One region of the Paraglaciecola sp. 2405UD69-4 genome, then DNA from elsewhere that is predicted to be linked to it. Evidence: predicted binding sites of a transcription regulator. Region 1 holds the regulator's gene; the other holds the start of a gene.
The links. Region 1 encodes FliA, which starts transcription of late flagellar genes. Its sites were predicted from a motif close to CTAAAGNTNNNNNNNNNNNNGCCGATA; they were not measured.
Positions count from the first base shown of each region.

Region 2: ACMUMK_RS03930 (VC2046/SO_2500 family protein) is a predicted target of FliA. The motif match lies at 6,072-6,098, and genes of this name have one in related genera.

Region 1 covers NZ_JBLIXM010000002.1:881,285-897,476, forward strand. Annotated here, with positions in the region: gene metH (methionine synthase) at 1-1,591, opposite strand, end outside; gene ACMUMK_RS10310 (homocysteine S-methyltransferase family protein) at 1,601-2,659, opposite strand; gene ACMUMK_RS10315 (homoserine O-succinyltransferase) at 2,705-3,625, opposite strand; gene ACMUMK_RS10320 (prolyl oligopeptidase family serine peptidase) at 3,891-5,996, shown strand; gene ACMUMK_RS10325 (DUF2802 domain-containing protein) at 6,610-7,020, opposite strand; gene ACMUMK_RS10330 (chemotaxis protein CheW) at 7,106-7,600, opposite strand; gene ACMUMK_RS10335 (chemotaxis protein CheW) at 7,593-8,339, opposite strand; gene ACMUMK_RS10340 (ParA family protein) at 8,336-9,115, opposite strand; gene ACMUMK_RS10345 (protein-glutamate methylesterase/protein-glutamine glutaminase) at 9,190-10,299, opposite strand; gene ACMUMK_RS10350 (chemotaxis protein CheW) at 10,370-12,529, opposite strand; gene ACMUMK_RS10355 (protein phosphatase CheZ) at 12,543-13,307, opposite strand; gene cheY (chemotaxis response regulator CheY) at 13,341-13,724, opposite strand; gene ACMUMK_RS10365 (RNA polymerase sigma factor FliA) at 13,780-14,508, opposite strand; gene ACMUMK_RS10370 (MinD/ParA family protein) at 14,505-15,371, opposite strand; gene flhF (flagellar biosynthesis protein FlhF) at 15,368-16,192, opposite strand, start outside.
Region 2 covers NZ_JBLIXM010000001.1:865,214-881,405, forward strand. Annotated here, with positions in the region: gene relA (GTP diphosphokinase) at 1-1,737, shown strand, start outside; gene mazG (nucleoside triphosphate pyrophosphohydrolase) at 1,744-2,544, shown strand; gene ACMUMK_RS03920 (methyl-accepting chemotaxis protein) at 2,647-3,732, shown strand; gene ACMUMK_RS03925 (trypsin-like serine protease) at 3,840-5,921, opposite strand; gene ACMUMK_RS03930 (VC2046/SO_2500 family protein) at 6,136-6,636, shown strand; gene ACMUMK_RS03935 (RNA recognition motif domain-containing protein) at 6,665-6,928, opposite strand; gene ACMUMK_RS03940 (cache domain-containing protein) at 7,274-9,292, opposite strand; gene ACMUMK_RS03945 (DUF2891 domain-containing protein) at 9,580-10,686, shown strand; gene ACMUMK_RS03950 (pseudouridine synthase) at 10,787-12,493, shown strand; gene ACMUMK_RS03955 (HAD family hydrolase) at 12,542-13,282, shown strand; gene ACMUMK_RS03960 (DUF6438 domain-containing protein) at 13,564-14,037, shown strand; gene ACMUMK_RS03965 (putative quinol monooxygenase) at 14,117-14,428, shown strand; gene ACMUMK_RS03970 (YdeI/OmpD-associated family protein) at 14,517-15,089, opposite strand; gene ACMUMK_RS03975 (rhodanese-related sulfurtransferase) at 15,302-16,192, shown strand, end outside.

The DNA of each region.
Region 1 (16,192 bases):
TTAATTTTTGACAAACACCAACCGCACGACTTGCATTGGGTACATAAACTACAGGATGTTGATAATTTTGCTCAATTTTAACAGCAGTATGGGCTTTTGATGTCGTAGCGCCACCAATCAGAAGCGGTAAATCAAAGTCTAAACGCTGCATTTCTTTTGCAACATGCACCATTTCATCTAGCGAAGGCGTGATCAAGCCAGATAAGCCTATCATGTCTACATTTTCTTCCTTCGCTACTTGCAGTAATTTAGCACAAGGAACCATTACTCCAAGATCAATAATTTCAAAGTTATTACATTGTAAAACCACACCCACGATATTTTTACCTATATCATGAACATCGCCTTTAACTGTCGCCAGGAGTATTTTTCCGTTACTACTTCCTTGGTCTTTCTCAAGCTCTATAAATGGATTTAAGTAGGCTACGGCTTTTTTCATAACCCGGGCTGATTTTACCACTTGTGGTAAAAACATTTTTCCCTCACCAAACAAATCCCCAACCACGTTCATACCGTCCATAAGAGGACCTTCTATCACATGCAGTGGCTTGTCAGCTTCTAAACGAGCAGCTTCGGTATCTTCTTCTATAAAGTCCATTATCCCGCGGATCAAAGCATGTTCTAGACGCTTATTTACCGGTAACTTACGCCATTCTAGATTATCTTTAACTTGGACTTTACCGCCACCTTGATATTTTGGAGCCAGTTCTAATAGGTTATCTGTAGCCTGAGAATGGCGGTTTAAAATAACATCTTCTACTGCTTCTTTTAGTTCAGCAGGAATTTGATCATAAACTTCTAGTTGCCCAGCATTTACAATTCCCATGTCCATTCCAGCTTTAATTGCATGAAATAAAAATACTGAGTGCATGGCCTCACGGACCGGGTTATTACCACGAAATGAAAATGAAACGTTAGATAACCCACCAGAAACATGGGCATGGGGCAAGTTTTGCCTAATTTTACGGGTAGCATTAATAAAATCGACAGCATAATTATTATGCTCTTCGATACCGGTAGCTACTGCAAAAATATTTGGGTCAAAGATAATGTCTTGTGGAGGAAACCCAATTTTTTCAGTCAATAGTTTGTAGCTACGCTCACAAATTTCATATTTGCGTTCTTCTGTATCAGCTTGCCCTACTTCATCAAACGCCATGACAACAGTAGCAGCACCATAGCGCTTTAATAATTTAGCTTGATGGAGGAAGTTTTCCTCTCCCTCTTTTAAGCTAATAGAGTTGACAATAGCCTTACCTTGAACACACTTTAAACCTGCCTCAATCACTGACCATTTAGAAGAGTCAATCATGACAGGCACTCTTGAAATATCTGGTTCAGATGCAATTAAATTCAAAAACCGAGTCATAGCAGCTTCTGAATCCAACATGGCTTCATCCATGTTTACATCAATGATTTGCGCACCATTTTCTACTTGTTGCCTAGCAACGTCTAACGCTTTCTCATAGTTATCTTCTAAAATAAGACGCTTAAACATTGCTGAGCCTGTAACATTTGTTCGCTCACCAACATTCACAAAATTAGCTGATGCCTGAGAGGGTTGCTCAACTTCTACTTCAATTTTACTCATCACAACCGCCTACAATACAAAAGGTTCTAAACCAGACAAACGCATTTTTACTTCTCGCTGCACTATTTTTCTAGGTTCGTAATCTTTTACAGCACTAGCAATAGCTTTTACGTGTTCAGGGGTACTGCCACAACAGCCTCCGACAATATTCAACAAACCTGCCTCAGCCCACTCTTTAATATGCTCAGCCATTTCATCAGCCTCCATATCATACTCACCGAATTCGTTAGGTAGACCAGCGTTTGGATGGGCTGACACAAAACACTCTGCAATTTGCGATACTTCATCAACGTATTGACGCAATAAGTCTGGTCCTAAAGCGCAATTTAAACCAAAAGAAAAAGGGGCGACATGATTCATCGAATAATAAAATGCTTCAGCAGTTTGACCTGATAAAGTACGACCAGAGGCATCGGTTATTGTACCAGAAATCATAATAGGTAAACTAATATTCAGCTCATCAAATACAGACTGAACAGCAAACACGGCGGCTTTAGCATTTAAGGTATCGAAAATAGTTTCTACCATTATTAAATCCGCGCCCCCCTCGATTAAGCCATGAGTAGCTTCAACATAGATTTCAACTAACTCATCAAAAGTGACATTTCGTTTACCTGGATCATTTACATCAGGAGATATTGAAGCAGTACGGCTAGTAGGCCCTAACACACCCGCCACAAACCTTGGTTTGTCAGGAGTTAGCGCCGTATATTTTTCAGCTGCTTTTTTCGCTAACTTGGTAGCTTCAATGTTTATCTCTTTTGCAAGATCTTGCATATGGTAGTCTGCCATTGAAATCGCAGTAGCGTTAAAAGTATTTGTTTCAATAATGTCTGCACCCGCTTCAAAATAGGCACAATGTATGTTGTAGATCAATTCAGGCTGGGTTAATACCAGTAAATCATTATTGCCTTTAACATCAGATTTCCAATCAGAGAAACGCTCACCTCTATAGTCTGCCTCTTCCAATTTATGTTCTTGGATCATAGTACCCATAGCACCATCAAGTATTAAAATTCTTTGCTGTGCTGCGTCTATTAATTGCTGCTTAGGTATAGGGTGACTCAAGATTAATCCTCTTTAATATTACTGTTTTTATAACAACTTTTTCTATTACTCTGAAAGCTTCGCTAAATCATATGGTGTATTTTGATAAACATAGTAGTTTAACCAGTTAGTAAAAAGTAAACTGCCATGAGCCCGCCAATTAAGAATAGGCTCTTTACTAGGATCATCATCAATAAAGTAGTTTACAGGGATTTGTACATCATCATTAGTTAATAAATCTCTCTGATACTCTTGTTTTAACGAATCTTGATCATATTCCGGATGCCCTGTAACAAAAACTAACCTCTTATCATCAGAAGCGATGATATAAGCCCCACCTTCTTTTGAGCTAGCAAGAACATTCAATTCTGGAACCGAATTATATTCTTCTATACTGATTTCACCATAGCGAGATTGAGGAGCATTAAAAGTATGATCAAATCCTCGCAATAATTCTTCATGCTCACTTTGCACAAAGTGACGATACACACCACTTAGCTTATTTTCCCTTAATCGTCGGTTAATTCCAAAATAATGATAAATAGCAGCATGGGCGGCCCAGCATGAAAACAAAGTAGATTGCACATTGCGACGAGCCCAATCCATAATCACTGTCATTTTGTCCCAATATTTTACATCACTGTAGGCCAAATGAGCCAAGGGCGCACCGGTTACAATTAGTCCATCGTATTGTTTATGGGAAATAGCATCAAACTCAACATAAAAATTATCCATATGTGCTGCAGGAGTATTTTTAGGCGCTTGGTTATCAATACGAATCAAATCTATATTCACTTGCAAAGGAGTGTTGGATAACAGACGTAAAAATTGCTCTTCTGTCTCCAACTTGTTCGGCATTAAATTTAAGATCCCTACTTCCATAGGCCTAATATCTTGTTTAGCAGCACGCAATGTGTCCATAACAAAGATATTCTCTCTGTTTAGTACATTTTGAGCAGGTAAATTACTAGGAACTCTTATAGGCATGATGACTCCAATGCTGACAATATTGAGTATTCAATCTTGCCAAATCCCTCACAAAAGTCAACATCTTTACGTCTAGACGTCTAAATGAAAGATATACTAAATAGTTAAATATACTGCAAATCTTAGAATTAGAGCGACTAGGCGACCAAAAGTCTTTTTATACTTACCACCAAGTTATCAATATCCCCACATTAGAAAGATGGTTGATTTTCAACCAGAGTAGTGACAGGATTAAGTAATTGCTAAGCTAGAAAAGGAAATTCACATGCACGCAAATAAGCTAATACTCGCTGTATTCGCTCTCATAATAGTCAGTTGCAGCTCTACAGAATCACCTCAGAAAACTAAGCCAAATTACCCAGATTCAAAACAACACATTGTTATAGATGAATTGCATGGTCATAAAATTGCGGACCCTTTTCGTTGGTTAGAAGAAGATTATTCGCCAGAGACTCGTAAATGGATTGAGTCGCAACAAGTTTTTGCAGAAGCTCAACTCAGCAACCTTCCTACGTATTCCGAATTTAATGAGCTCCTAAACCGAATGTCAAAGTCTACAAAAAATGCCACTCCATTATTAAAAGGAGATTATTTATTCGTATGGAAACACCCGGCAGAAAGTAACGCATGGAAGTATTTCGTTAAAGATAAGGTAGGGAAAGAAAGAGTTTTACTAGACCCCTATGAATTTAGTAACGAGGGCACCGCCAGAGTTGAAATTTTAGATATAAGTAGCGATGGCAAGATGGTTGCCTACGGCCTGACATTAACCGGAGCAGACGAACAAGAAGTGAGGTTTAGAAATGTCGTGACAGGGAAAGATCTTAAGACGGTTTTACCTTACGGGCTATATAATCAGTTAGAATTTAAGCAAGACGGATCTGGCTTTTTCTATGTCAAACGCACTCGAGACGAATCAGAACTTATATATGAACACAGATTTGGAACGAAGTTAAATGATGACAAAGTAATTTTTGGGCAAGGCATTCCCCTTGATAACTGGATTGCAGTTAATGAGTCAAAGTCAGGTCGTTACCAAATTTTTTCAGTTGAACATGGCTGGTCTCGCTCCGACTTATACCTTAGGGATGTCACTGAACCTAATCAGTTAGTAACTTTGGTTGAAGGTAAAGATGGTCAATTCAATGCGTGGTTTATTGGAGAAAGATTATTTATATTCAGTAATTTTTCAGCTAATAATGGTGAAGTTTTTGAAGTTGACCTTGCCCAACCCGAGTACGAAAATTGGAAGGTAGCTATAAAAGAAAACTCAGAAAGGGTGATTGACTATGTGTCTGTCATCGATAATAAACATGCAGTAACCTATTTGCATAATGTGCAAAATGAACTGCATATATTCTCCGTTAACGGAGCCTTATTAGAACAGGTTCCCATACCAAAATTTTCATCAATTACCAAAATCTCGGGAAACGCCGAATCAGACGAATTTTTCTTTGGTAGTGAATCTTTTTTATCACCCAGAACAACCTTTAAGTATAAATTAGGCAGTGAAAAAATTGAGGTATATTCAAAGGACGAAGTTGCGTTTAATAGTGAAGCTTATGAGGTAAAACAATTTTGGATCTCATCAAAAGATAATACCAAGTTTCCAATCTTTTTAATGGGTAAAAAAGGCTTTAATACTTCAGAACCCAAACCCACTATATTGTATGGTTATGGAGGGTTTGCATACAGCATAAAGCCTAGATTTTCGACACCACTGGCAGCTTGGTTAGAAATGGGGGGCCTGTACGCTATTGCTAATATCCGTGGCGGAGCAGAATTTGGAAAAGAATGGCATCGCCAGGGGCAACTTGCAAATAAGCAAAACGTTTTTGATGATTTTATAGCAGCAGCCAGCTGGCTTAAAAGTAAAAGCTATACTTCTAAAGAGCAACTATCAATACAGGGAGCCAGCAACGGTGGTTTATTGGTAGCCTCAGTTATTACTCAAGTTCCCGATCTTGCAAATGCAGTGGTATGCCAAGTGCCTGATTTAGATATGATTGGTTACTATCGCTTCAAAAACAATAATGCGCCTGCATTACTTGAATATGGCAATGCTTCTATTAAAACACAGTTTGAATACCTGATTAAATACTCACCTTATCAAGCTGTAGAAAAAGGGGTGGCGTATCCAGCCATTTATATAAGTAGTGGCGACTTCGACACCCGGGTACCACCACTTCAGGCGCGAAAAATGACGGCAAAGCTACAGCAATATTCAAGTGGTGACGCGCCTATTGTTCTTAAGTATGACGAGCAAGGCGGTCATACATCTGGAGGCTCAAATACGCAAAAAGCGTTAAACTCAGCTGCCGAGTATTTAGCTTTCATGGCTAAATACACTGGCCTCCAACCTAAACGCTAATGAATGGTTACCGGCACAGCGTGCTTGTTTTTTTCATATCGCTATTTGTATTTAGATGCGCTGAGGTACTCCTTTCACTCAATGTATGTGTTGTAGATGAGTGATCGTCTGCTGCATATTATTCAAGGGTAGAGCCAATAGGTCTGCTCTAGGGCCCTGAAACGGACTGTTATATCAGAATCATCCAATGGCTGTAATTCGCTCTTCGTAGTCGAACAGATTTAAGATACTTATTTAAAGTGCAAGATTGAATCTGGATTAAAGTAAATTTACACGTATATAACTATCTTTTCAGGCTAATACTTCAACCAAGATGGATTCCCTTTTTAGAGAGTTTCAACCTTGGCTGCAAATGCTAAATCCTCATTTTATTGAGAATTACTTTAATTTTATATTCTCAAGTTGACCTATAACCTTTTGATTTCTATAGGCCGTGATTTTCATTTCAGAATAAATTCACCAAAAGAGCAATTAGGGCTTAGTTATAGAAGTGAGGCATATTACAGATACTTCAAGGATGTTGTTTTTCTTATTATTAAATGACAATAAATGGACTGCGAGGATGATATGCTAAATCACTATGGTTAAAAAACCTTAGGGATAACAGCTAGGATCAGCGACTGTTCTTATGCAAGTTAAAAAGAAGTTCTGCCTCAGCGGTTGGCATATCACACTCATTTATAACTTCAGACAAACTTGCACCGTCATTAATCAGTTTTGCAGCTTTGTTATAAAATCGACTTTGCGGATCTTGCTCAGCCAGCAGTTGATGAGCAGACTGTAAGTCTTTTAGCTCTTGACTAAGCCCTTTAACTCTTTTGCTCACCCCAATACTACCACTACGAACCTCATGGAGCTCTTCCCGCAGAAGGTTAATACCCGAGCTTAATTCAGATAGTGTATTAAGGCATGACTGTGTTTGAAGCCAAACATCTTTATTACGCTTGTAACTTTTAAAAATAAGTCCTAAGCAGAACACCGCAATGACGCAAGCGACAATACTCAGAATAAGTGGAATAGTCATAAACGCCTCAATGCAGTGACTTATTTTAAATTAGAAACCACAACAGCTGGAAACAACAAACAATGCCTTACAGATGTTAAAGTTATTAAATATTAGAGATTTCGTTCCATTCTTCATCATTCAGTAGTTTGTCTAAATCCACTAAAATTAATAGCTGACCATCTCGGTTACTCACGCCTTGAATAAACTTAGCACTTTCTTCAGTACCTACATTTGGTGCACTATCAATCTCTGAAGATCTTAAATAAACCACTTCAGCGACGCTATCTACTAGTATTCCAACAACTTGTTCATCAGACTCGATGATTACAATACGAGTGTTATCTGTCATGTCTGAAGGCGGTAAACCAAAACGTGAACGTGTATCGATTACGGTAACAACATTCCCCCTAAGGTTAATAATGCCTAGTACATAATCAGGTGCGCCTGGAACTGGGGCAATTTCTGTATAACGCAATACTTCCTGCACTTGCATTACATTTATCCCATAGGTTTCTTCAGCTAGTTTATAAGTTACCCACTGCAAAACTTCATCGCCACTTGCAGCTACGGTATTGCTTGCACTTCTTTCGTCACTCATTCAAATTGCTCCGGCCTGAATCAGGCAAATCGTTACAGCTTAAGCCTTGGTCTAACATAGTAACTAATTGTTTAACGTTTACCAAAGCACACATTTTCTTCTTAACCATACCAGATACCCAAGGGCGACTACCTTTAATGTTACGCCACTTTACATCCTCTGGAGATAAAGTTACGTTGTTAATAAGGCTTTCACAACTCAGTCCCCACTGACTATCACCTAACACTATAAGATATTGGTATTTTGTAGACTCTGCCACCTTTTCTATAGACTTTTCTGGCATTAGCCACTTGATAGTGTCAACGACATTATACTTTTCATCTCTAATAATCATTACACCGTTAAACCAAGCCGGCTTACCAAATAGCTGATTTACGCTTTCAAACTGATGTATTCCACCTAACTCAGTTAAAGGAACAGCCAAAGTCATACCTGCTACCTCAAAGATCAATACCTGAAACTTTTCGGTTGGAATAACACCTAATTCCTTTTCGCTTGATTTTACATCGGTAGATACTTTAGTTTCGACCAGTGGCTTAACAACTTTAGCCACAATAGGCTCAGATTGTACAAATTTATCTTCAGTATGTTCGAAAGGCTCGCTTCTAGAAGCAGGAACCGCCTTTAACAAATGCTCTACTGCCTGCCTTTGAACTTCTTCTACTGGCGGCTCTTCGGTCAATAGTGCTGACATATAGTCTTCCATAACGCTTTCATCAGCAAAGTGGCGACGACTCATATCTCTCCTTCCAATTTCTCTAAAAAAGTAAGAAGTTTACTGTAAGCAAACACTCCTCTTGACTTAGGGCTATATACCGACGGGGGACTTTGTGCTTGGCTAGCATCTCTAAATTTAGTATCAATAGGGATTAAGCCAACCCATACCTTGTCTTTATATGATCTGGTTAACGTGCTGTAAGACCCTGTCGCTGCTTTAACTCTCTTGTCATACATAGTAGGTACTATTGTATATACAAACTGCTTCGATAAGGACTTTTGCATGACATCCATGGAATGCATCATTCTCTCTAACCCTTTTAATGCCAAAAACTCAGTTTGTACGGGCACAATAACACGGTCACATGCAGCTAAAGCATTGATCATCAGGACGCCTAAAACCGGCGGACAGTCAACTATCGCATAATCAAACTCATCAGATACTAAATCCAAAGCACGGCGCAAAAGAAGCCCCATACCATTTTGGGTTCCCAGCTTCCTATCCAATGTCGCCATCGCCATAGTCGCCGGCAAAATAAATAAAGAGTCTAACTTAGTTGGGCATAAACTATCTAAAACTGTATCTTTACTTAAGCCCTCCCCTGCAGTAAAAACAGTGTAAAGGCTAGAAGAGAGCTCTTCTGAGTCTACCCCAAAATAGTAACTCAAAGACGCTTGAGGGTCTGTATCCACAAGTAGCACTCTTTTGCCTTTTTGAGCGAGTAAGCCACCTAGGGTAACAGTAGTTGTAGTTTTACCTACCCCCCCCTTCTGATTAGCAACAGTCCAGGTAATCACAATTACGCCTTAGCTATATAATTAATGAAAGAGGTATAACTAACTTTATAATTCACAGATATGCCCCTCCAAATTTACCTACGCATTTCAGCTTTAATACGACCAGACATTTGTTCTATGTCGTAATTCTCTTGTGATATTCCAGCAACAGTTACTGCTTGTGGCATTCCATATACAACACAACTATTTGCATCTTGAGCCCAAATAGTGGCCCCTTGGCTTTTCAGTTTACGGCACCCTTCTCTACCGTCAGCCCCCATACCAGTCAAAATAACAGCTAAAACGTTACCCAAATAAACATCACTCAAGGAGTCAAACGTAAGATCAACACTTGGCTTATAAATATGATCAGGATACCTTTGCGTTTCATGGATAGTTAACCTTGCTAAACTTCCCTTTCCCTCCACAATCATTTGTTTGCCTCCTGGTGCAATATAACAAACACCTGGTTTCAAACTATCCCCTTGCTCTCCTTCCTTGACTTGTATCTGACATAAATCGTTTAAGCGCTTAGCAAATGCCTTGGTAAAGGTACCTGGCATGTGTTGCACAACAACAATAGGAACCTTAAAACTAGCTGGTAAAGCGGTTAAAATTTTCTGAAGGGCGACTGGTCCACCAGTAGATGCCCCGATTGCCAAACATTGATAATTCTTTACTTTATAGGTGCTGCTACTAATATCGCTTTTATTTTCATGACTAACTGCCCTAGGAGGCGGGCGGCTTAGTAGTAAATTTTTCTGCCCTTTGTTTACCACTCTAGAAGAAGGGCTACTAATATGCCTTTTTTTGAGACAAAGCGCTTTCACGCGGCCTTGTAGTAAACGTACAGCTTCTTCTCTATTTAAAGCAATATCTTCAAATTTCTTAGGAAGAAAGTCTAATGCGCCAGCATCTAAGGCCTCTAATGTAGCTTTGGCCCCTTCACTTGTTAGTGATGAAAACATAATAATTGGAACGGGGGCAGTAGCCATTATACTTTTAACTGCAGTAATACCATCCATTACTGGCATTTCAACATCCATGGTTACCACATCAGGCTTTAATCTTCTTACTTCAGCTAACGCTTCTCTACCGTCCTTAGCTTCGCCTACCACTTGAAGCTCTTTATCTTTCTCTAATATCTGAGTGATCCTACGACGAAAAAAAGTTGAGTCGTCAACAATTAGAATCCTATAAGCCATGTCGCCTATTACCTTATTAACATTTTTAGCTTAGATGGGTGGTTATTGCAGACCTGCTCCACTTTAGTCGCTATGATTTTTTTACAGCGTACCTTTTAAGTAAGCCGGGAATATCTAAAATTAGCGCTATACCACCATCACTAGTGATGGTTGCACCTGCCATTCCTGGCGTGCCTTGCAATAACTCATCCAAAGGCTTTATCACGACTTCCTCTTGACCAATTAGCGCGTCGACCACAAATCCAAGCTGTTGCGTACCGATTTGGACCACGACAACATGTCCTTTTGCTCTATCAATACTTGTTTTATCTTTACTCAGCCACTCTGCTAGATAAAACAGCGGAATCGCCCGTGAACGCACAATCATAGTCAATTGGCCATCCACTTTATTGGTCTTTTCAATATCCATGTTAATAATTTCATTCACAGAGCCCAGTGGCAAAGCAAATGTCTGTTTACCAATCACGATCATCAAGGTAGGTAAAATAGCCAGAGTCAGAGGCACTTTAATCTCTAAGGTTGTTCCAACCCCCATTTTTGAATCTATATTTACCGTACCATTTAATTGATTAATTTTGGTTTTCACGACGTCCATGCCGACACCACGACCAGAAACCTCAGATATTTCAGTCTTAGTTGAAAAACCTGGCGCAAATATCAAATTAAATGCTTCAACATCAGTCATTCTTGCTGCAGCATCTGCGTCCAGTACTCCTCTAGAAATAGCAATCTCTTTTAACTTATCCGGGTCCATCCCTTTACCATCATCAACAATTGTCAAGAGTATATGGTCACCCTCTTGTGATGCGGATAATTTTACCGTTCCTAAACTGGGCTTACCTGCTGCTTTTCTCTCTTCTGGCATTTCTATGCCGTGATCGACAGAGTTCCTAACTAAATGCACCAATGGATCAGCTAGTGCTTCCACTAAGTTTTTATCTAAATCTGTTTCTTCACCTTCTAATTCTAAGGTAATCTCTTTTTTCAATGTTCTAGCAAGGTCACGAACAACTCGAGGAAATCTTCCGAAAACCTTTTTAATTGGCTGCATTCGCGTTTTCATCACAGCACCTTGCAAGTCACCGGTGACAACATCAAGGTTAGCAATCGCTTTTGACATGCTTTCATCGTTGACATTAACCCCCAAACTCAACAAGCGATTTCTAACTAAAACCAACTCTCCAACCATATTCATAATCTGATCTAAACGTTTAGTATCAACACGAACCGTGGTTTCACCTTGAACAGGAGTCGCAGGCTTTTTCTCATCTTTGGTTGTTGTTGGCTTTGCAACTCGTTTGGCTGGTGCGCTAGGCGCTGTAGGTTTATTAGGCGCAGCTTTTGATTCCGGCGCTGTGTTTTTAACAACTTTGTCTGCTTTGACTTCAGGCTTACTTGCTGGGGTATTCACATCAGATGGCGCGGGGGCTTCGTTTGCAGCAGGCCCTTTGCCTTTACCGTGCAATTCATCTAATAATGCTTCAAACTCATCATCAGTAATATCATCACCTGAAGAACTGCTTGGGGTTTCGCTACTATCTGCTACTGCGGGTGTTGCTTCTGCCTTAAACTGCCCTTTCCCGTGAAGTTCATCTAGTAAGGCTTCAAACTCATCATCACTTATATCTTCATCCCCTGAAGAAACAGGCTCTGAAACCGGAGTTTCTTTAGAAGCTGGCGGATTATTACCATGTAACTCATCTAATAATGCTTCAAACTCGTCCTCACTAAAGTCATCTGTGGCAGATGGTGTCGCTGAATCATCATCGATGGGTTCGGTTACTGGCTCTACTTCCTCAATCACAGCAGCTTCTTCAATTGTCTGTACTTCGTCTTCAGATTCAGGTTGGCTTAATCTAGTTAAGGTTTCGATGAGTTCTTGGTCGGCTGCTACTAGAGGTTCTCCAGCTTTTACATTATCAAACATGACGACCACAGAGTCGGTAGCTTGTAAAATAACATCCATGAGCTCTGGGGTTAGGGTTCGCTGGCCATTTCGCATAACATCGAATACATTTTCTGCACCATGGCAAATTTCAACTAGCTCAGTAAGCGACAAGAAACCAGCGCCGCCTTTTACTGTATGGTAGCCACGAAATATCGCGTTGAGTAAATCAGCGTCTTCAGGGTTATTTTCTAAATCAACCAGTTGCTCCTGCAACTGCTCTAATATTTCCCCTGCCTCGACCAAAAAGTCTTGTAATATTTCCTCATCTACATCAAACGCCATATCTTCAGTACCCCTAAAACCCTAGACTCGAAAGCAAATCATCAACGTCATCTTGATTAGACGCTACATCTTCTCTACTGTCTGCGTCCAAGATTGGACCCTCAGCCTTAACCTTATCGGCTTTGTTATCAGATATATTAGAACTTTCAGATGCCTGCTCTTTATCTTTTAACTCAAGCCCCCCAAATATCGTCAGCATATCGACTAAACTGTCTTCAACTTCTTTTACTAACTCGATTACTCTGCGGATTACTTGACCTGTCAAATCTTGGTAGCCTTGTGCCATCAGCACTTCTGTCAAAAAGCCAGTAAGATTAGTGGTGCCATCAACACCATTTTGAAGAAACTCATCCATGTTCTTAACTAACTGATTAAACTCGCCTAGTTTCAGCTCACGTGCCATCAGCTTTTTCCACTCAGGCTGGAGTTTTACAATGCCAGAATTTAAATCGGTAGCAACCAACATACATGAATCCACCAAATCCATCGTTTTATTTGCTGCGTCTTCGGTTAGTTCCATAACATAGGTAAGCCTACTCTGTGCATCTGGAATATCTTCATTTGCTAAATCGGCAATACGAGGATCGAGTTGAAAATGATTCAAAGAATCATGTAATTGACGAGTTAGCTTTCCAACTTCAGCAAATAACTCAATTGATGCATGCTTTCCTGTACTATCAAGAAGATCATGGGCTTCTTGGTTTTCACCACTTTCAATCAAGCTTACCAATTTCTTAGCATCTTCAAGCGAAATGGGAGGTGAACTTAGGGTGTTCATATAGTCTCTCCTAGCACTCAGGGAAACCTGAATTTAGCCTAAACGTTCGAATATTTTCGCCAACTTCTCTTTCAGTGTGGCAGCAGTAAAAGGCTTAATGACATAACCATTAACCCCAGCTTGAGCTGCAGCAACTATTTGTTCTTTCTTTGCCTCAGCTGTTACCATTAAAACAGGAATGTGCTTTAGCTTTTCATCTGCTCTAATTGCTCTTAGCAAGTCAATACCTTGCATACCAGGCATATTCCAGTCAGTTACTACAAAGTCAAAAACACCTTGCTGAAGCATAGGTAATGCAGTACTGCCATCATCCGCTTCTTGTATGTTAGTAAAACCAAGATCTTTTAAAAGATTCTTGATAATACGGCGCATTGTCGAAAAGTCATCAACAACAAGAATTTTCATGTTCTTATCCAAAACCACCTCCGGTGAGAATCAAAACGTCCCGTTCTGTTTCATATATATCATTACGTTATTCATGTGAGCGCCAATATTGCATACGAGATTTTAGTTTCAACATAGCTTGGCTATGTATTTGACTTACTCTAGACTCGCTAACATCAAGCACTTCACCTATTTCTCTTAAGTTTAATTCTTCATCATAGTACAGAGACAGTACAATGGCTTCTCTCTCTGGTAAAGTAGTGATGGTATAAGCAAGTGCTTTTTGAAATGAACCTTGAACCAAATCATCAAAAGGTGCATCAGATCCTTTCGTTTGCTCAGTTCCAATCACATCTTCAGTTACCCCGAGATCTTCCATTCCTATTATTTTGCCAGCATTCACTTCATTTAACATTTGATGATAGCTTTCAATACTAACTTGTAATTTCTCAGCAACATCAATGTCCCTTGCATCTCTACCCGTTGCTCTTTCTACTTGATTAATGGCCTCTGTTATCGCTCTACCATTTTTATGTACAGATCGTGGCGTCCAATCACCTTTTCTAATCTCATCTAACATGGAGCCTCTTATCCTGATACCAGCAAAGGTTTCAAAACTGGCACCTTTACTACCGTCAAAATTTCTAGAAGCCTCTAAAAGCCCAATCATGCCTGCTTGAATCAAATCGTCAACCAAAACACTTGCTGGCAAACGCACCATTAAATGATGTGCGATACGTTTAACCAAAGATGCATGGCGTTCAACCAACTCATTCTTATTAGCTAGTTGTTGATAGGCTGATGCTTTACTAGTCACCGGTTATCTTCCACTGTTTTCTTTGTTACTAATTGCTCAAGAAAAAACTCTAAATGCCCACCTGGTTGGTTAGGAATTGGCCAGCTGATTGCTTTTTGAGCCAAGCCTCGAATTGCTTTTGCAGCTGGCGCTGTAGGAAAAGCTTCAACAACCGCTTTTTGTTTTCTAACAGACTTACGTACATTCTCATCAAAAGGTACCACTGCAACCAATTCTAATGCGACATCCAAAAATCTATTTGTCACTTTGGTTAGCTTTGAAAATAGCTCGTCACCCTCACGTAGACTACGAACCATGTTAGCAACAATTTTAAAGCGGAAGATCCCATGCTCTTTGTTTAATATTTTGATTAATGCATAAGCATCAGTCAATGATGTGGGTTCATCACACACCACAACCAAAATATCTTGAGCTGCTTTTGAAAAGCTTAAAACCATATCTGAGATGCCAGCAGCGGTATCCACAATCAACACATCAATTTGCGATTGTAGCTCACTAAACGCTCGAATAAGACCTGCATGTTCAGTGGGCGTCAACTCAGTCATTGACTGACTTCCACTTGTCGCTGGCGCTATTTGAATTCCATATGGTCCTTCAACCAATACATCATCTAACGTACATTCACCGGACAAGACATGAGACAAGTTTTTCTCAACCCTAAGTCCCAATAACACATCTACGTTAGCTAACCCTAAATCGGCATCGAGAACCATAACTCGCTTACCTTGCTGTGCCATAGAAATAGCAGTATTCAAGGTAACATTGGTTTTTCCTACACCACCTTTACCGCCTGTGACAGCAATAACTTTAATTAATCTAGATTGATTCATTCTTCTAAGGCTACTCGCTTGGTCCTCAATCATATTGCCGCTACTTCACTGTTAACTTGACTAGCGGTAGTATGAATTAAAGCATATTTTTTATAAAGCTTTGCTGCACTTGTAATTAAATACTTAGTGCTGGCTGACTGCAAGTCTTCTGGGACTCTTTGCCCGTCAGCTAGATAACAAACCTGTAATTTGTTTTCGATGGCCACACTTATGGCCTCTCCTAAACTGTAACACTCATCTAACTTAGTCAAAATACACCCATGCAAAGAAATCTTTCGATACTCGTTCACTGTTTGCTGCATAGCTTGATATTGACAGTTCGCTTGTATCACTAAATATTTACGTATGTTAACACATGAATTTTGTTTTATTGTATCTAACTGCTTGATTAACCTTGCATCTTTTTGACTATAACCAGCAGTGTCTATTAATACTAACCGTTTATTCTTAAATTGAAAAAGTAAATCAGTTAACTGATTTGCGTCTTGTGCTTGTTTTACAGGACACCCAATTATTTTACCGTAAGTCGCTATTTGGTCAAATGCCCCAATTCGGTAGTTATCTAGGGTTATTACCGCAACGTTTTCCACTCCGTATTTTCTTACTGCTTGTGCAGCCAACTTAGCAATTGTAGTGGTTTTTCCAGTTCCTGTTGGCCCCATTAAAGCGACAACGCCAGGTTGAGACAAAATATCATCATGTTTAGTCTGCAATTTATTAGCAAGTAACTTTAGCAAAAATAGCCAAGCCTGGCGCTCATCACATGACTCTGGGGTATATGAAACCACTTCATCTGCTAAAGAGGACGAAATACCCATACCTTGTAATTTTTCGAGCAAGTAGCCGTGTAATGG
Region 2 (16,192 bases), on a different contig from region 1:
CGAATATGCGCCTTACAAAAAGTTAAAAATGAAGACGAAGAAACTCGGGTTTTAGTGGCCCGCGAGTGTGCCAATATTTACGCTCCGTTAGCTAATAGGTTAGGTATAGGGCAATTAAAATGGGAACTAGAAGATCACTCGTTTCGTTATTTACACCCTAAGTCTTATAAACAAATTGCAAAATTATTAGATGAACGTCGTACTGATCGTGAAGTGTATATCGAAGACTTTGTTAACGAACTTCAAGGTGTATTAGATTCTCAGAATATAAAAGCAAAGGTATACGGAAGGCCTAAGCATATTTACAGCATTTGGAAAAAAATGCAGAAAAAGCACCTTAGCTTTGAACAGCTTTATGACATTCGTGCTGTTAGGATCATCGCTGAACGTTTGCAAGATTGTTACGCGGCTTTGGGGGTTGTGCATGCCCATTGGCGTCATATTCCCCAAGAGTTTGATGATTATATTGCTACGCCCAAAGCAAATGGATACCAATCTATTCACACTGTTACCCTAGGAAAACAAGGTAAAACCATAGAGATACAAATTCGAACCGAAAAAATGCACCAAGATGCCGAGTTAGGGGTGGCTGCTCATTGGCGTTATAAAGAAGGTACGGCTTCTGGGCGATCTGGGTATGAAGAACGGATCAATTGGTTACGAAAAATATTACAGTGGCAAGATGAAGTATCAGACTCTGGTGATTTGGTTGAAGAACTACGAAGCCAAGTGTTCGATGATAGAGTTTACGTATTTACCCCTGATGGCGATGTAGTTGACTTACCGCTAGGGTCTACACCCTTGGATTTTGCTTATTATATTCACAGTAATGTAGGCCATAGATGCAATGGTGCAAAAGTTGGAGGTCGCATTGTACCTTTTACTTATCAGTTACAGACAGGTGATCAGGTAGAAGTGTTGACGGGTAAACATTCAAACCCCAGTAGGGATTGGATGCATCCGGGTTTAGGTTATGTGTATTCTTCTCGAGCAAGAGCGAAGATTCAAACCTACTTTAAGCGCCAAGATAAAGATAAAAATGCGATTGCTGGTAAAGAGCTTTTGGATAGAGAGCTAGGCAAGTTGAGTATGGATGGCAAGCTTGCAGCAGAAGCGACGGCTCGTTTTAATATGCAAACAGTCGAAGATTTATACGCAGCTCTAGGCGCTGGTGATATTAAAATCATGCAGGTTGTGCATTATTTACAGCAAAAGCATGCACCTGAAAAAGAGCCAGAGTTGGAGCTTAAGCTTGTTCCTCGCAAACCTTCTACTAACAAAAAAGACACCATTGTTGTCGAAGGTGTAGGTAACTTGATGAACCAAATTGCCGGTTGTTGCCAGCCTTTACCGGGAGAGCCGATTCAAGGTTATATTACGCAAGGTCGTGGAGTCAGTGTTCACAGACAAGATTGTGATCAGTTAGCCCACTTGCTTGACACTCACCCAGAGCGTGAAATTGACGTTAATTGGGCAAGCGATATACAGGGCGCGTTTCAAACCAAAGTGGTGGTGCAAAGTACTGACAGAGCCGGTGTATTAAGAGACGTGACAACTGTATTGACCAATGAAAGGGTTAGTCTACTTGGTGTGAATAGCTCCAGTGATACCAAACTAAACACGGCCAAAATTGAGCTGAGTATCGAAGTTAAAGATTTAACGACCTTATTAAAGACAATTGCAAGAATACAGTCTGTTAAAGGCGTCACCAATGTGTATAAAACGGATAATAACTAATAGCCGATGACAGCTAAAAATACGCCCATTGCCGAGCTTTTGAGCATAATGCAGCAGCTTAGAGATCCCGAATCTGGATGCCCTTGGGATCTACAGCAAACCTTTGACAGTATTGTGCCCTATACCATTGAAGAGACTTATGAAGTCGCTGACGCAATTGCTCGTAAAGACATGCAAGATATCAAAGACGAACTTGGAGACTTGTTATTTCAAGTGGTGTTTTATGGGCAGCTTGGTAGTGAACAAGGCCAGTTTAGCTTTGATGATATTGCTAGCGGCATCTCTGATAAATTAATTCGTCGTCATCCCCACGTTTTTGCTAGCAGCAAAGAGAAAAGCAACCAAGATTTATCTAAGCAATGGGATGATATAAAAGCTCAAGAGCGTGCTGAATCCGGTAAAGATAATGACTCAAGCCTATTAGCCAATATACCTAGTGGCGTTACCCCCTTAATCAAAGCTCATAAATTACAAAAGCAATGTGCAAAAGTCGGGTTTGATTGGCCCACTCTTGACCCTGTCGTTGCTAAGGTTAGGGAAGAAATCCAAGAAGTTATTGATGAAGTTGCAGTTGCAAACCCAAATCAACAAGCCGTTGAAGAGGAGGTTGGTGACTTGTTGTTTTCGGTGGTTAATCTTGCAAGGCACCTTAATGTTAATGCCGAAAGCGCCTTAATTAAAGCTAATCACAAATTTGAACAGCGCTTTAGGCAAGTCGAGCAGCTTTTAAAAGCGCAAGGCTCTTGTGTTGCTGACGCTGATTTAGAGAATATGGAAGCGGCTTGGCAAAGAGTTAAAGCAAACTAATCGCCTCTATTTTTATGAAACCTGTTTATCTTGTTGAAGGCTTTGAATAATCAGCCGATATTTAGTAACTAAGTTAGAAACTAAGGGGTCAATAGGTTTGTCTTGTCTTCGCAGTACAAGAAAGTAATATCTGAGAAAAACCAATTAGAGCAAAGAGTTATTGAGTTATCTCAAAAACTTGATGCTGTGCAGTCAGAGAATATAGATCTTAAAAAGGTAGTTGCAGCAAATGCTTTGGAAAACTCTTCCAGCGCTAGTTATGAAAAAACTTTAGTAAAGTGTACGCTCGATTCTTTGGGGCAAGTGGAAGGTATAAGACAAACAGTGCTAGAGTCATTTCAACGCATTGACAAGCAAAGTGAGTCAATTGAAGGGATTAATAAGTTATTTGAAAGCTCTTCTACATCTTTAGAGTCAATCGCTTCATCAATGTCTGAACTAAGTACAAAAATGATGACAATGACTGCTAATATTTCAGGCCTCTCTAATAAGGCTGATAACATCAATACATTTGTTACTACTATTACTAGTATTTCCGACCAAACTAACCTACTTGCATTAAATGCTGCTATTGAAGCTGCCAGAGCCGGAGATGCTGGAAGAGGATTTAGTGTAGTTGCCGACGAAGTGCGCTCTTTAGCCAATGAAACGAATAAGTCTGCAAGTGAGGTCGCTGACTTAGTTGGTGATATTATATCCTCAACAGCGGATGCCGTGGATTCTGTTAATGAAATTAAAGGCAACAATGATACCTTATCAGTCGGTGTTAGTGAGTTAAATAGTAGTTTTACATCTATTGTTAATTCTAGTAATGCCATGAAAGATACTATTACAAGTGGATCTCACCGCTCATTTATACAGACAGTTAAGTTAGATCATATAGTTTGGAAAAGTGAAGTTTACGCTGTTATTTATGGACTTAAAGAGCATAATTTAGATGCTTTTGCTGACCATAAGATGTGTCGTTTAGGAAAATGGTATCAAGCCGAAGGCAAACAAAAATATGCTGATAGCGCGCCTTTTAGAAATTTAGATAAGCCCCACGAAGCAGTACATCAAAACGGATTAAAAGCAATGGAGTTATTGGCAAAAGGCAATAAAGACGAAGCAGTAAAATACTTAGTGGCAATGGAGCAAGCTAGTAATCAAGTTATGTCTTGCTTAGATGATCTGACAGATTTGCTCTAATTTTTATTTTTAGCAATTATTGTATCTTTTACATACAGCCTCTTGATATTTAGAGGCTGTATAGTATTGATTAATGCGACCTTGCATTTTTATGTAGGTTAAATTAATTACTTAGTCGTTAATATATTCCGTATTCCTAACCCAAAAATTATCAATAGTGTTAACCACATTAAGCTGCCACCTCCAGATGAGTTATTAGAAGTCTCTGTCACAGTGTCTGTGGAGTCTGTTGGAACTTGGAAGTCAACGTTACGTATGTAACCTTTATCATCTCCAGAGCTAGTATTTAAATCTTTACTGTAAACCCAAGTAATAACGTTTGTGCCACCTGACAACTCTATGCTGTATTCTGTAAAGTCCACGTCTCCTGTAATGAAATCAAGTAATTCATCATTTACATAAACGAATAGGGCATCGTAGGGCTCATAATCATCATCGGTAGGCTCAAGGGCTGTATTTTCTTCTGAAGAAACAGACCATTCAAAGGTAAAGGTGCCTGTGCCGCTTACCAATGCGACTAGGGTACTTTCTTGTAAATCTGTAATGGCGCCACTTTCAATGCCTTCTTGGGTATTTGAAACCCAGCCCAGTTCATTAGAGCCACCACTAAACCAAGTAACGTCAGTTTCTCCAACTAATGCACCGATTGAGTTAGACTCAGCTAGGGCAATACCTGTCAGCTTTAAGTTATTACCCGGGATATTAATGTTATCTGTAGAAATAATGATTTCAGCGTTTAAATCTTCACTCCCACTTGGTGTATAGGTAACGTCAATCTCGCAAGAACTGTTCGCAGCTATAGTGTTACATGCTGTGCTGTCAATAGTAATAGAGTTACTGCCGGATGTTTCAAAACTGAGCGTTACTGTTGAAATACTATTATTAGACACTTCAAAGCTCTCACTGAGTGATTCACCTTCTAGTACAACTCCAAAGTCAAACTGAGTTTCAATTGCTACACCACCTGTGATGTTATTTATCCAATCGATGTACTCAGAAACTCGGGTATAGACACCTGGGTACCCCTCAGCGCCACAACCAAATCCGAAACTAACAATGCCCACTTGTTGAACGCCAGAGCCTGTATTGATTACTAAAGGGCCCCCGCTATCGCCCTGACAGGAGCTTTTACCTCCAGCTGGAACGCCTGCACAAATCATGTTGCTTGTTATATCTGAGTCATCAACAAAGACGTTTTCGCTTAATGTACTTATACATTCTTGATTGGTGTAAAGCTGTAAATCAACTTGTTGTAGGATATCTGGAAAATCTTCAATGTGTTCTTCGTTTGGCTCATACCCAATTCTACTCCCCCAGCCAGCAACGGTAGCTGTGCTATTTTCTATTGCATATTGAGAGGTTACTTCAGATGTTGCTATAGTGACTGCAGGTACAGTCAATGATTCAGCCAGCTCTACTATGGCAATATCGTTGTTAAATGCATTTGGATCGTAGTCTGGATGAATATAGACGTTGGCTATATCTATTGCGTTTTCAGCTCCATCTGTTAAGTCGTATTCACCTACATTCATCTTAAGAATACTGTGATAAGTACTATCTTCAACACAATGTGCGGCTGTTATGACCCATTTGTCGCCTATAAAAGAGCCCCCGCAGACTATATCTTGAGCAAAGGAAACATTAATACTTGCAAGCTCGCCTATCTCTTCGAGCAAAAGAAGGCCATCATCACGACTGATTGCAACCGCTGGAATAGTTCCAATAAAGCCATCACCCAAAGTACCAATAAAGTTACCTTCTTCTTCATTGTTATATATGATTGCACCAACACCACCGCCTGATTCACAATTATTAACTTTTAAAGAAAAGTTAATATCACCCCGCTCGATTAGGCACACTTTTCCGGCAGCTTCTGTACATGTGTAGTCGCCTAAGCCGCAATCGACAATTTCAGCATTCGCTTGGCCGCCTGTACCATAAGTAAAAGGGTTAGTATCAAAGGTTTCATTATTTACAACTAATGATGTATCACCTGTACCAAATGGAAAAACATAAGCAGCGATCCAAGGCCAGTCATCGGCTACCGCTTCGTCGCCACCAACGATTCTTGATTCTATTAAAGTATCCTTACTATATGTGTTTAATAGGCTTGTATTATCTGCAGAAAATACATAAGGAGAGAGGGGCAATATCGCTAGAGGGAAGATAGCGCGCAGCAGTCTATTCATTAAAAAAATTCCTAAATAATACAAGTAGTAGTCATAAGTTAAAGAGATAGCTTGTTGTAACCATAAATTATGGTGACTAAAAGTCAGGTAAGACATTCTGGTGATTTAATTGTAAATGTCAAAGGTTAGGAGGCAGATCTACAGATTTACCTAAAGTCTTCGCTGTTTAATGCGATAAATAGGTTATTCATCCTTTAATTACTTTGGATTATATTTGTTAAGCTCAGAAAGCAATCTAAACAATGCCCATGTTGATTTTACCTTATCTGGTGATCTCGAGTTAAATGGAGAGCTTAATCGTTCCTCTCAGCAGGGTGCTAAATTTGCTCTTTTGTTAGCAATGTTAGAGCCAAATAGTCTTTATCGTCCTCGTATAGAAAAAACAGAGGAGCCTCAGTATGTCTCAATAGATAATCAAGGGCTTCATTATTACAAACGCTCCTCTTTGGCAGTAGATGCAAATTATTGGAAAAAGGCTGAAAATACCGCAAACTTGATGGGAAGTGGCCATATTAGGTCGGCGCACCTTTGGTTGGCAATGCATCCAGAGCCTTTATCGCTGCGCAATAATCCTAATGCTATCGATGAAGAAGTGCTTGCTAATACTAGTGTCTTTACACAAAACCGAGTGACTAATGAGCTTAGCCAAGATATTGAGGTTGATGAAACCGCTTTGTTTGATATTTTAGATGGGCTAAAAGCCACTGCTGCTTAGTGGCTTTTATATAAATCGGTAAATAGGTTTAGTCTTCTGGGGTATCCGCAGCTTTAGGCTCTGCTTTTTTAACTCTTATTTTATTCTCTCCCAGTGTCTTATAGTTTAAATTTTTGATTGCTGCTTTAGCTTCTCCTACTTTTGGCATTTCTATAAAAGCAAACCCTTTAGATGTGCCGCTGACTTTGTCTGTAACTAGGTTACAAGATTGTACAGTTCCATATTCTTGAAATAACAACTTGAGCTCGTCTTCATTGGTTGTACGATCTAGATTTCGAATTAAAATTTTCATATTTTGTCTCGGTATTTGATAAATAATTGGGTAGTAGCGTTAGGCTTGTTAGTACCAACTTTCATCATAATAGGAAGTTTTCGCCACTATGCCATAAAATGATGGATAAAAGGCAATTATTAGAGAAAAGTGTTGGTAAATTAACATGAAATGCCGCGAACTTGCTGTTTAGGTAATTTACTGATTTACGTTGTCTAGAATTTAGGATATTTGATTTTTAATGTGTTTATCGTGTTTTTTAGAGTAAATTTCAATGAAAATAGTTGCAAAGTTTAACATTATCTTGTTAGGTTGGCTGTGTTTAACTTAATGTTAATTATTATTTACTTTTGCTGCCAAAAGGTATTAGCTAGGTAGCATTATTAAGGCTAATATATCATTACAATAATCGCCCGTGGTTTTATATTCTCTGTAGCCATTTGAAGCGGCTATGCCAGCAGCATAAGGTTTGCCTTTATATTCAACTAACAAAGAATGCTGCTCGCCATTTTGTAACGATAAAAGGTCTTTATCTAAGTCGACTATTTCACCCACACCTTGGGGTGAGTTCTCTGTACTTGAAACTATCATGCCGTCTCGTTGGCAATAAATTGCGAAACATCCATTAATAATTTTGCCCTGCTCGTCAATCGGTAGTGTGTCGTTTAACATCTCCGAAAATTCTGGTTTGCTATCAAAAACAATCCCAATGCCACCTATTACACTTGATTGTTCCAAGTTTGTTATCGAAGCATTGTATATATAGGTTTGGTTATTTTGATATTGATTGCTTTTAGCGAAACTTGAAACCGAATATTTTTGTGAATCGTTCACTTGCAGTGCTTCAGCTGCACCGCTTTTAGGCTCAACTTGTTGGCCAATGAAGTGCCCTTGGTCTTGGTTTGAAACGGCTAAGATGACTCCATTTCTATCGTAAACATATAAATTGGTGTAAACCGTGTATAACTTGTTTATGTAGAGCAGTATGTTTGAAATTTCTTGTTTGGCTGCGCTGCTAAGTTCTTTGCTTTGTAAGTGTTCGCGAAAAACAGTAGTTAATGCCCACCATCTCACATCATTTGCTCTTTCGTATAAATTACGATCCATTATATCCACAGCTAAGCTTGCGTAAAAACTCAAGTCACTCAGCCTTGAACTTAATACTGTAGATTTTAGATTATCGATTGAATCAGAAAAAATAGACACTATGCCTTGTCCGGTTTTTTTGATTTCGTCCAAAACTGGCATGAATTCAACTGCACTATTTCTTGCAGCGGCAATGATGCCATTTAATACAACTAAGCTTAGATCGTCGTTAATTAGCATCGAACTTCGGTAAATATCTTTTAATTCGTCTGAAAATAGTTCTGAATTTAATAAAGTAAATGCTTCATTTGGGGTGCTGCTTACTTGATGTGTATGTTGAAACGCATCTTGAAGGGGGGTCATAACCTGTCCGCACCAAGACAGGCCCATAAAGCCCTGATATCCCTTTGTGGTTGATTTGGTCGATAGGTAATCTTGTTGTTTAAAACTCACTAAAGTGGTTGATTCATGATCTGTAAGAAAGTCTTCTAGTTCGAAAATTTGTGGGTGACTAGATGCAATAACCTTATGTTTTGCGTCAACAATATTAATACTGCTAGTCATACCTTTAGACTGTAAATTATTGAATATACTTTCCATTTCATCATCAAATCGAAAACATAAGCATAGAACCCCTAAAACCTTAGCATCTTGATTGTTACTGGTTTTAATGGTGCAAGAATAAATTAATGAGTGTTGTTGCTGAGGTTGTAAATCACTTTTACCAAAGGTTTCAATATAGTCTTGCTTGGTGGAAAGGGTTTCGAAAATGAGTGGATCTTTGCTGTGGGTGATCTTGTTGTCGGGGTTTAAATTAATCTGCACTTTACCTGTAGGGTCAAGTATTATGATTTCATCATATACAGAGTACTTCTTTACATATTCTTGCAGCCGAACTTGCATCTTTAAGCGATCATTTTCACTCTTATTTTGGATAAGTAAGAAGTTTCGAATGTCATCGTCTGTTGCTAAAAAACCAACATCAGCTGTTCTTTCAAATAGATTTCTAATGAGGATATCAACTGCTACCTGAGATTTGTTTTGGTCCTCAGCCATGCGTTTTTGTAGGTGAGCGTTAAGTAGGTTTTGAATCAGTCTTTCTTGGAGCTTAGAAAACTTTTGGCGGGTGTAGTGCATCTCTTCGAGAATACTATCCGATACATTTTGGCTGTTAATTTTACCAATTAAGGAAATTTTACCCCACCAAAGGTTAAGGGCTTGCAGACGTTCTTCATAGGATTTAATTTGGGGAATAACTGATTTTAAATTTTGCGTATTTACAGTAGATAAGGAGTTCAAAATGATCTTGCCTATTTATTATTATTATTATTTTTGACAACATCCTTATCTATATTTGTTATTGGTTGTTACTTGAGCAACTCTTAGCATTAAACGCAAAAAATCCACGGGATGCAATGACTTTTTTTCAATGAATGTAGATGTCTATCTATTTGAAACTTAAAGGTAAAATATAATGGTTGGGGTAATTAATACTTTAGTCTTAATTTTTTGCTTTTGTTGCTATGCTTGTCTGGAGCGTTTATTCTTTTTCACCAACTAGGTCTATATATTTGCAAGTAATCATTATGAAATTAAAAATTGTATGTGTATTAGCGGTTTTTTACAGCGTGACTACTTTTAGCCAGCAAGCGACTGAACCTTCTGCTCCTAGCCAAACCCAAGTGATGAATCGTTTTGCTGAGTTAGCCCTTGAGTGCGTTCACAAAGAATATCCTAATATTATTAAACACATGATGACGAAAGATGAGCATGTTAAGACTCCCAAGCAATTATATCCGGCATTTTACGGGTGTTTTGATTGGCACTCTTCTGTGCATGGCCATTGGTTGTTAACTCGTATAGCTAGTCAGTACCCTAATAACAAGCACTATCAAGATATTATAAATAGCCTTGATGAAAGTTTTACCAAAGACAATATTACAGCAGAGCTTGCATATTTTAATCGCCCTAATACCGGAACGAGTTTTGAGCGCCCTTACGGCTTAGCTTGGTTTTTACAACTCACGGGTGAGTTACGCCAATGGGATAGCCCTAAAGCAAAACAGTGGTTAACGACACTTAAACCCTTAGAGGATAAGATTGTTGCAAATGTGAGTGATTGGCTACCTAAGTTGGCTTTTCCTATTCGAGTAGGTGAGCATAGCCAAACCGCTTTTGCTTTTGGGTTAATGCTAGATTGGAGTATTACAGCGCAAAATCAAGATTTTCGAAATTTATTAACTACAACTGTAAATCGTTTATATATAAATGACGTAAATTGTCCTTTGAGTTATGAGCCTTCAGGGCAAGACTTTTTGTCTCCTTGCATTGCTGAAGCTGATTTAATGCGCCGAGTGTTACCTGCAGCAGAGTACGCTAAATGGTTAGGCGACTTTTTACCGAGTATACCTACCGATGGCAGCTCGAACTGGTTGACTGTGGCTACTGTGGCGGATAAAAGTGATGGTAAACTTGCACATCTAGATGGTTTAAACCTAAGCCGTGCCTGGATGTTAGAAGGTATTGCCTCTGCACTGAATAAACAAGACCCTCGTGTAAACGCCCTTGTTAGTGCTGCTAAAAACCATAAAGAAGCAGGTATTAATTCAGTTATTCACGATATGCATTACATGGGAAGCCATTGGCTGGGCAGCTTTGCTACTTATTTACAAACAAAAAGAGGTATCCATTAAACCTTAGTTTTTTGTTAATCACACTCTTTGAGACCCGTTGAGCTAGGTGTCTCAAAGAGGGCATTCGTCAGGTTCAACTATTATCACGGCTTCTTAAAATTTGAATACTTCTACCACTTACCCACAAGAGTTTGAAAATAGTTGCTTTACCTATTTTACAGAATCTGTTGAAAACTATGCATTACCAGAACGTTTTACCTTTCCGTTTTATTATGAGCCGCATCCTCTGTGCGTGCTTGCTGCAGAGCAAGTACAAAAGTATTTGCAGTCTCAAACGTCTTGGTATCATAACTTTGGTTTGGGCGATGATCCTGACTTAATTATTGGGAAAATGTTTGGGGTATTGTTGGTAAAAAATGCTCAGGGCGAGTTGGGGTTTATAACGGCATTCTCAGGTAAATTAGCCAAGCAAAATCTTTTGAAAGGCTTTGTGCCTCCCGTATTTGATTTGTTAGCTAAAGATAGCTTTTTCTTGGCCGAACAGCTCGCGATTTATCAATTAAACGAACAAATAGAAACCCAAGAAAATGCCCCCGAACTGCTAAACTTAACCAAGCAGTTAGATGAGGTTAAAAGTGATTTTAACTGTAAACTGAACTCCCTCAAAGAGGAGTTGATTGCAAACCGTAAGGCCCGAAAAGCTAAGCGGAAAACGCTAGCCATCCAAAGTGATAAAAATGAAGACGCCCTTGGCGAGTTGGCGAAACAAAGTGTTTACGATAAATGGCGTCTAAGAGATTTAACTGAACAGTCTGAAAGTGCTATAGAAAACGTACAGCAAAGACTTGTAAAACTAACCCATGAAATTGCTTCCTTAAAGCTTCAAAGAAAACAACTCTCAGCAAATTTACAAAACAAAATATTCTCTCAGTATCAGTTTTTGAATCAAGCTTTAGTGCCAAAAAGTCTACTCGATATATTTGCTGAAACGCCACTTAATACGCCTCCAGCAGGAGCGGGGGAATGCGCTGCGCCCAAGCTTTTACATTATGCTTTTAAGCAAAATCTTACGCCTTTGGCTATGGCTGAGTTTTGGTGGGGCGCTTCGCCTAAATCCGAAATAAGAAAGCATAAGCAATACTACCCAGCCTGTATGGGTAAATGCCATCCAATTTTAAAGCACATGCTGCAGGGGTTAGATGTAGAAGATAACCCCCTTATTCAAAATTGTGGCGCAGGTAAAATTTTAGATATCGTCTATCAAGATGAAGATATAGTGATAGTTAATAAGCCTACCGAATTTTTATCTGTGCCGGGGAAAGATATTTCTGACTCAGTATATTTGCGGATAAAACAGCAATTTCCAGAAGCAACTGGGCCTTTAATCGTACACAGGTTAGATATGTCTACCTCTGGATTAATGGTGTTAGCCCTTAACCCAAGAGCCAATAAATTTTTACAAAAGCAATTTATACAGCGAGATGTTCATAAAGAATATGTTGCATTAGTTGAGGGGATACCAGAGCATGAACAAGGTGAGATAAACCTGCCTATGCGAGGGGATTATTACGACAGGCCAAGGCAAATAATATGTAAGCAAGATGGTAAGCCAGCTAAGACATTTTGGCAGGTAATTGAACGTTTCCCCCATATAAATCAAACTAAAGTGTTGTTGAAACCTTACACAGGCCGGACCCATCAATTAAGGTTACATTGTGCTCACGGCGAAGGGTTAAATATGCCCATTGTTGGAGATGATTTGTACGGCCTTAGAACTCACCGTTTACATTTGCATGCACAAAGCCTGACGATTAGGCACCCCAAAAGCAAAGAGTTGATGACCTTTAACGTCGAAGCAGAGTTTTAACATTTGAATTGGCTTGTAAAAAACTAATCTTTAAAGAGAGTAATAATTATGACAACCCGAATCGCCATGTGGTCTGGCCCTCGTAATATTTCTACCGCCATGATGCGTAGTTGGGAAAACCGTAGCGACTGCCAGGTTATCGATGAGCCTTTTTATGCTTATTATTTACAGCAAACCCAAAGTCCTCATCCCTGTTTTGAGGATATTCTCGCTGAGCAAAGTACTGATTACAAAAAGGTTGTTAAGCAATTAACCGAGGGCGACTGTATAACCCAGTTTCAATATCAAAAACATATGACTCACCATATGTTAGATGATGTTGATTTAGGGTGGACCAAAAGCTTCAAACACTGCTTTTTAATTCGCGATCCAGCGCAAGTGGTTAACTCATACACAAATAGTATGGGCCAGTGTAGCGCTCAAGATATAGGTATTATCAGGCAAGCCGAATTATATGACGAGATTACGCAAATTACTGGACAGAGTATTCCTGTTATTGATTCAAATGATGTGCTTAAACATCCTGAGTATATTTTGTCAGAAGTGTGTAAGGCGTTAGCGATACCCTTTGATACAGGGATGCTAGCGTGGCCAAAAGGCCCCAGAGAGTCCGATGGCGTGTGGGCAAAACACTGGTACCACAGTGTAGAAAAATCCACTGGCTTTTCACCTTATATTCAGCAAGATTTTGTTTTGAACGAGCAACAATTAAAAGTTGTAGAGGCCGTACAACCTTATTATGAAAAAATGGCAAAATTACGAATTAAGGTTCCAGAAGCTGAGGTTTAGCTAGAGTAAAGACTAGTTATAGTGGTTAGCTGCGTATTGGCAATAACTATTAGGTCGCTAACTTTAACTGAATATTATTGTGTTTTGGGCAATGTGGTGGGGGCATGTTGAGGAGGTCGAAGACCTCTTATGGGTATTGTTCGCTATCTGGATAAATTGATTGATGAATTTACTAATAGCAGTTTTATGGATAAGACTTTACGAGAACGACCATTATCAATAGTGGCTACAAATGCACTCCAAATAGGTATGAGTAATGTTTATATGTTGAGGGTGAATCGATGAAAAGTGTTATCTTATCTGTGCTGCTTTTTGCATTCAGTCTAGCTGCTAATCCAAGCACCACCGATGTATTTAGTCTGTCTACAACGCCTTGTTTTGGTACTTGCCCAGTCTATGAGGTAAATGTGTTTTCAGATGGCGTAATTGTTTTTAATGGCGAAGCCCATACAGAGCTAACTGGAATACATAGGCTTCCAAAGGATTCTGACCTTTTTCAAAATATCATACGTTTGTTAGATAGCAGCGATTTTCAAACGTTTCGCGATAACTATGGATGGTCTGAAAAAGAAAGCCCCTGCCAAGAGCAATGGACAGATCACCCTAGTACTGTTCTATCTTTGCAATATGCCAATACTAAGAAAACCATTTATCATTACCATGGTTGTAAAGGGTTTGACCGAGAAGAAGAGTTAGAAGTTATCGAAGATACACTTTTTGAACTCATTGGTCTAAAGAGCTACGTAGGTGGCTAATAAATAGCTTGGTACAGTTTACAAAGATAGCCATATTGCATACCTTGAGGTTACCTAAATATTACAGTTTGGAGTTTCTATGAAAGTTAAAGTCGTGGTGTTTGGGATACTGAGGTTTCCAGCAGAAAATATTGAGTTGGTATTACCCCATCTTAAGAGTTTTGTTGATGCTACCCGAGAGAAAGATAATTGCATTGCTTATGATGTTGCAGAAGATCCTTTCGATAAAGGCCTAATCAGGTTTACCGAATTATGGCCAGACAGAGAAAGTTTACAAAGCCACCTTAATGCAGATCATGTTATACCTTGGCGTGATAGTGCCAAAAAATACGGTCTGATGGAGAGAAAGTTTTCTTCCTATGACTTATCGTCAGATGAAATTCCTGTTTAGTAGCAAACAATAATACGGTCATAGCCGCTTTTTTACTTTATGGTAGTAGCGTAACAGCTAGCTTTACTTACCTAACCCTCAGTTATTACTAGGGTTTTTCTTTATTGGTTAGCATAGTAATAAACTTTGTAAAACGCTTGTGTCTAGTTTCAGGCTTTTTAGCACTTGTTAGACTATAGGCAATGGTATTTCTGTGAGATTTATTAAGGGTGGCGTAAAAGCGTTTTGCATTAGGCTGCGTATCTAGTGCTGCTATGAAATCTGCTGGGACTTCCATTTTACTTACTACATAGGCTTCTTCCCAGCGGCCATCAGCTTTAGCCGCTCGAACATGAACCATCCCAGGCTCCATCATGCGCTCTGTCGCTATTAAGTGCTCTACATGTTCTGTGTTTCTTTTGGACCAATTGCTCCGAGGTAATCTTGGAGTTATGCGTTGTAGATAGCTTTGCTCATCAAGTGATTTTTTTATGCCGTCAATCCAGCCCCAGCATAAGGCTTCTATCACTACATCATCCCAAGTAACACTTTGCAGTTTTGTGTGCTTTTTAAATATTTTAACCCAAAGCTCAGTTTCACTCTGGTGGTGTTGTTTTAACCAGTTATTGAGCGCTTCTGGTGTGGCAAATGCCTTTATTTTTGATGGGTTAGGTGCTGGCATTTAGGTTCAGTTTGATTACTAAAGTAGAGCTGCTGTTATATAGCAGCTTAACTAAATAAACAACCAGCAAAGCTGATTCAAAGAGGTGACGGCAATACTACTCGGGATTTGGGTAACTGCTGTGTCTTGTTTGACGAAAATCACATCAATCTGCTACCATCCGCACCCTAATTTTTTGCTCTGGGATTACGCCCCAAACCGCAGGTAATATTATGTCTGAACAATCTAAATTTGTCGTATGCGCGTTATATAAATTTGTCTCTCTTGAAAACTTCAAAGAGCTTCGCCAACCTTTACTCCAGGTTATGGAGTCTAAGAATATCAAGGGTACCTTGCTTCTTGCTGAAGAAGGAATAAATGGTACGGTTTCAGGAACTAGAGAGACCATTGATGCTTTGCTAGAATGGCTAAATGCTGATGAGCGTTTGAATCCAATATCAGTAAAAGAATCTTTAGATGACACTCAGCCGTTCCACCGCACTAAAGTAAAGTTAAAGAAAGAAATCGTGACCATGGGTGTTGAAGGGATCGACCCTCGTAAAACAGTGGGCACCTACGTTAAACCCGCTGATTGGAATGCTCTGATTTCTGACCCTGATGTATTGTTGATTGATACCCGTAACGATTACGAGATTGAAATCGGTACCTTTAAGCATGCTGTTAACCCTAAAACAGATTCATTTCGAGAATTTCCCCAGTATGTAAAAGAGAATTTAGATCCAAGCAAAAATAAGAAAGTTGCGATGTTTTGTACCGGTGGTATTCGCTGCGAAAAATCAACTGCTTATATGAAAGAGCAGGGGTTTGAAGAGGTTTACCATCTAGAAGGCGGCATTCTTAAATATTTAGAAGATGTGCCTAAAGAAGACACTATGTGGGAAGGTGACTGCTTTGTATTTGATAACCGTGTTGCCGTTAATCATGATTTAGAAAAAAGTGATTATGACCAGTGTTATGCCTGTCGCTTACCTATTACTGAAGAAGATAAACAAAGCGAACAGTTTGAATCTGGGGTAAGTTGCCCTAAATGTTTCGGTACTCACAGTGATGAACAGATAGCGCGTTTTAGAGAGCGAGAGAAGCAAGTTAACCTTGCTCGTGAG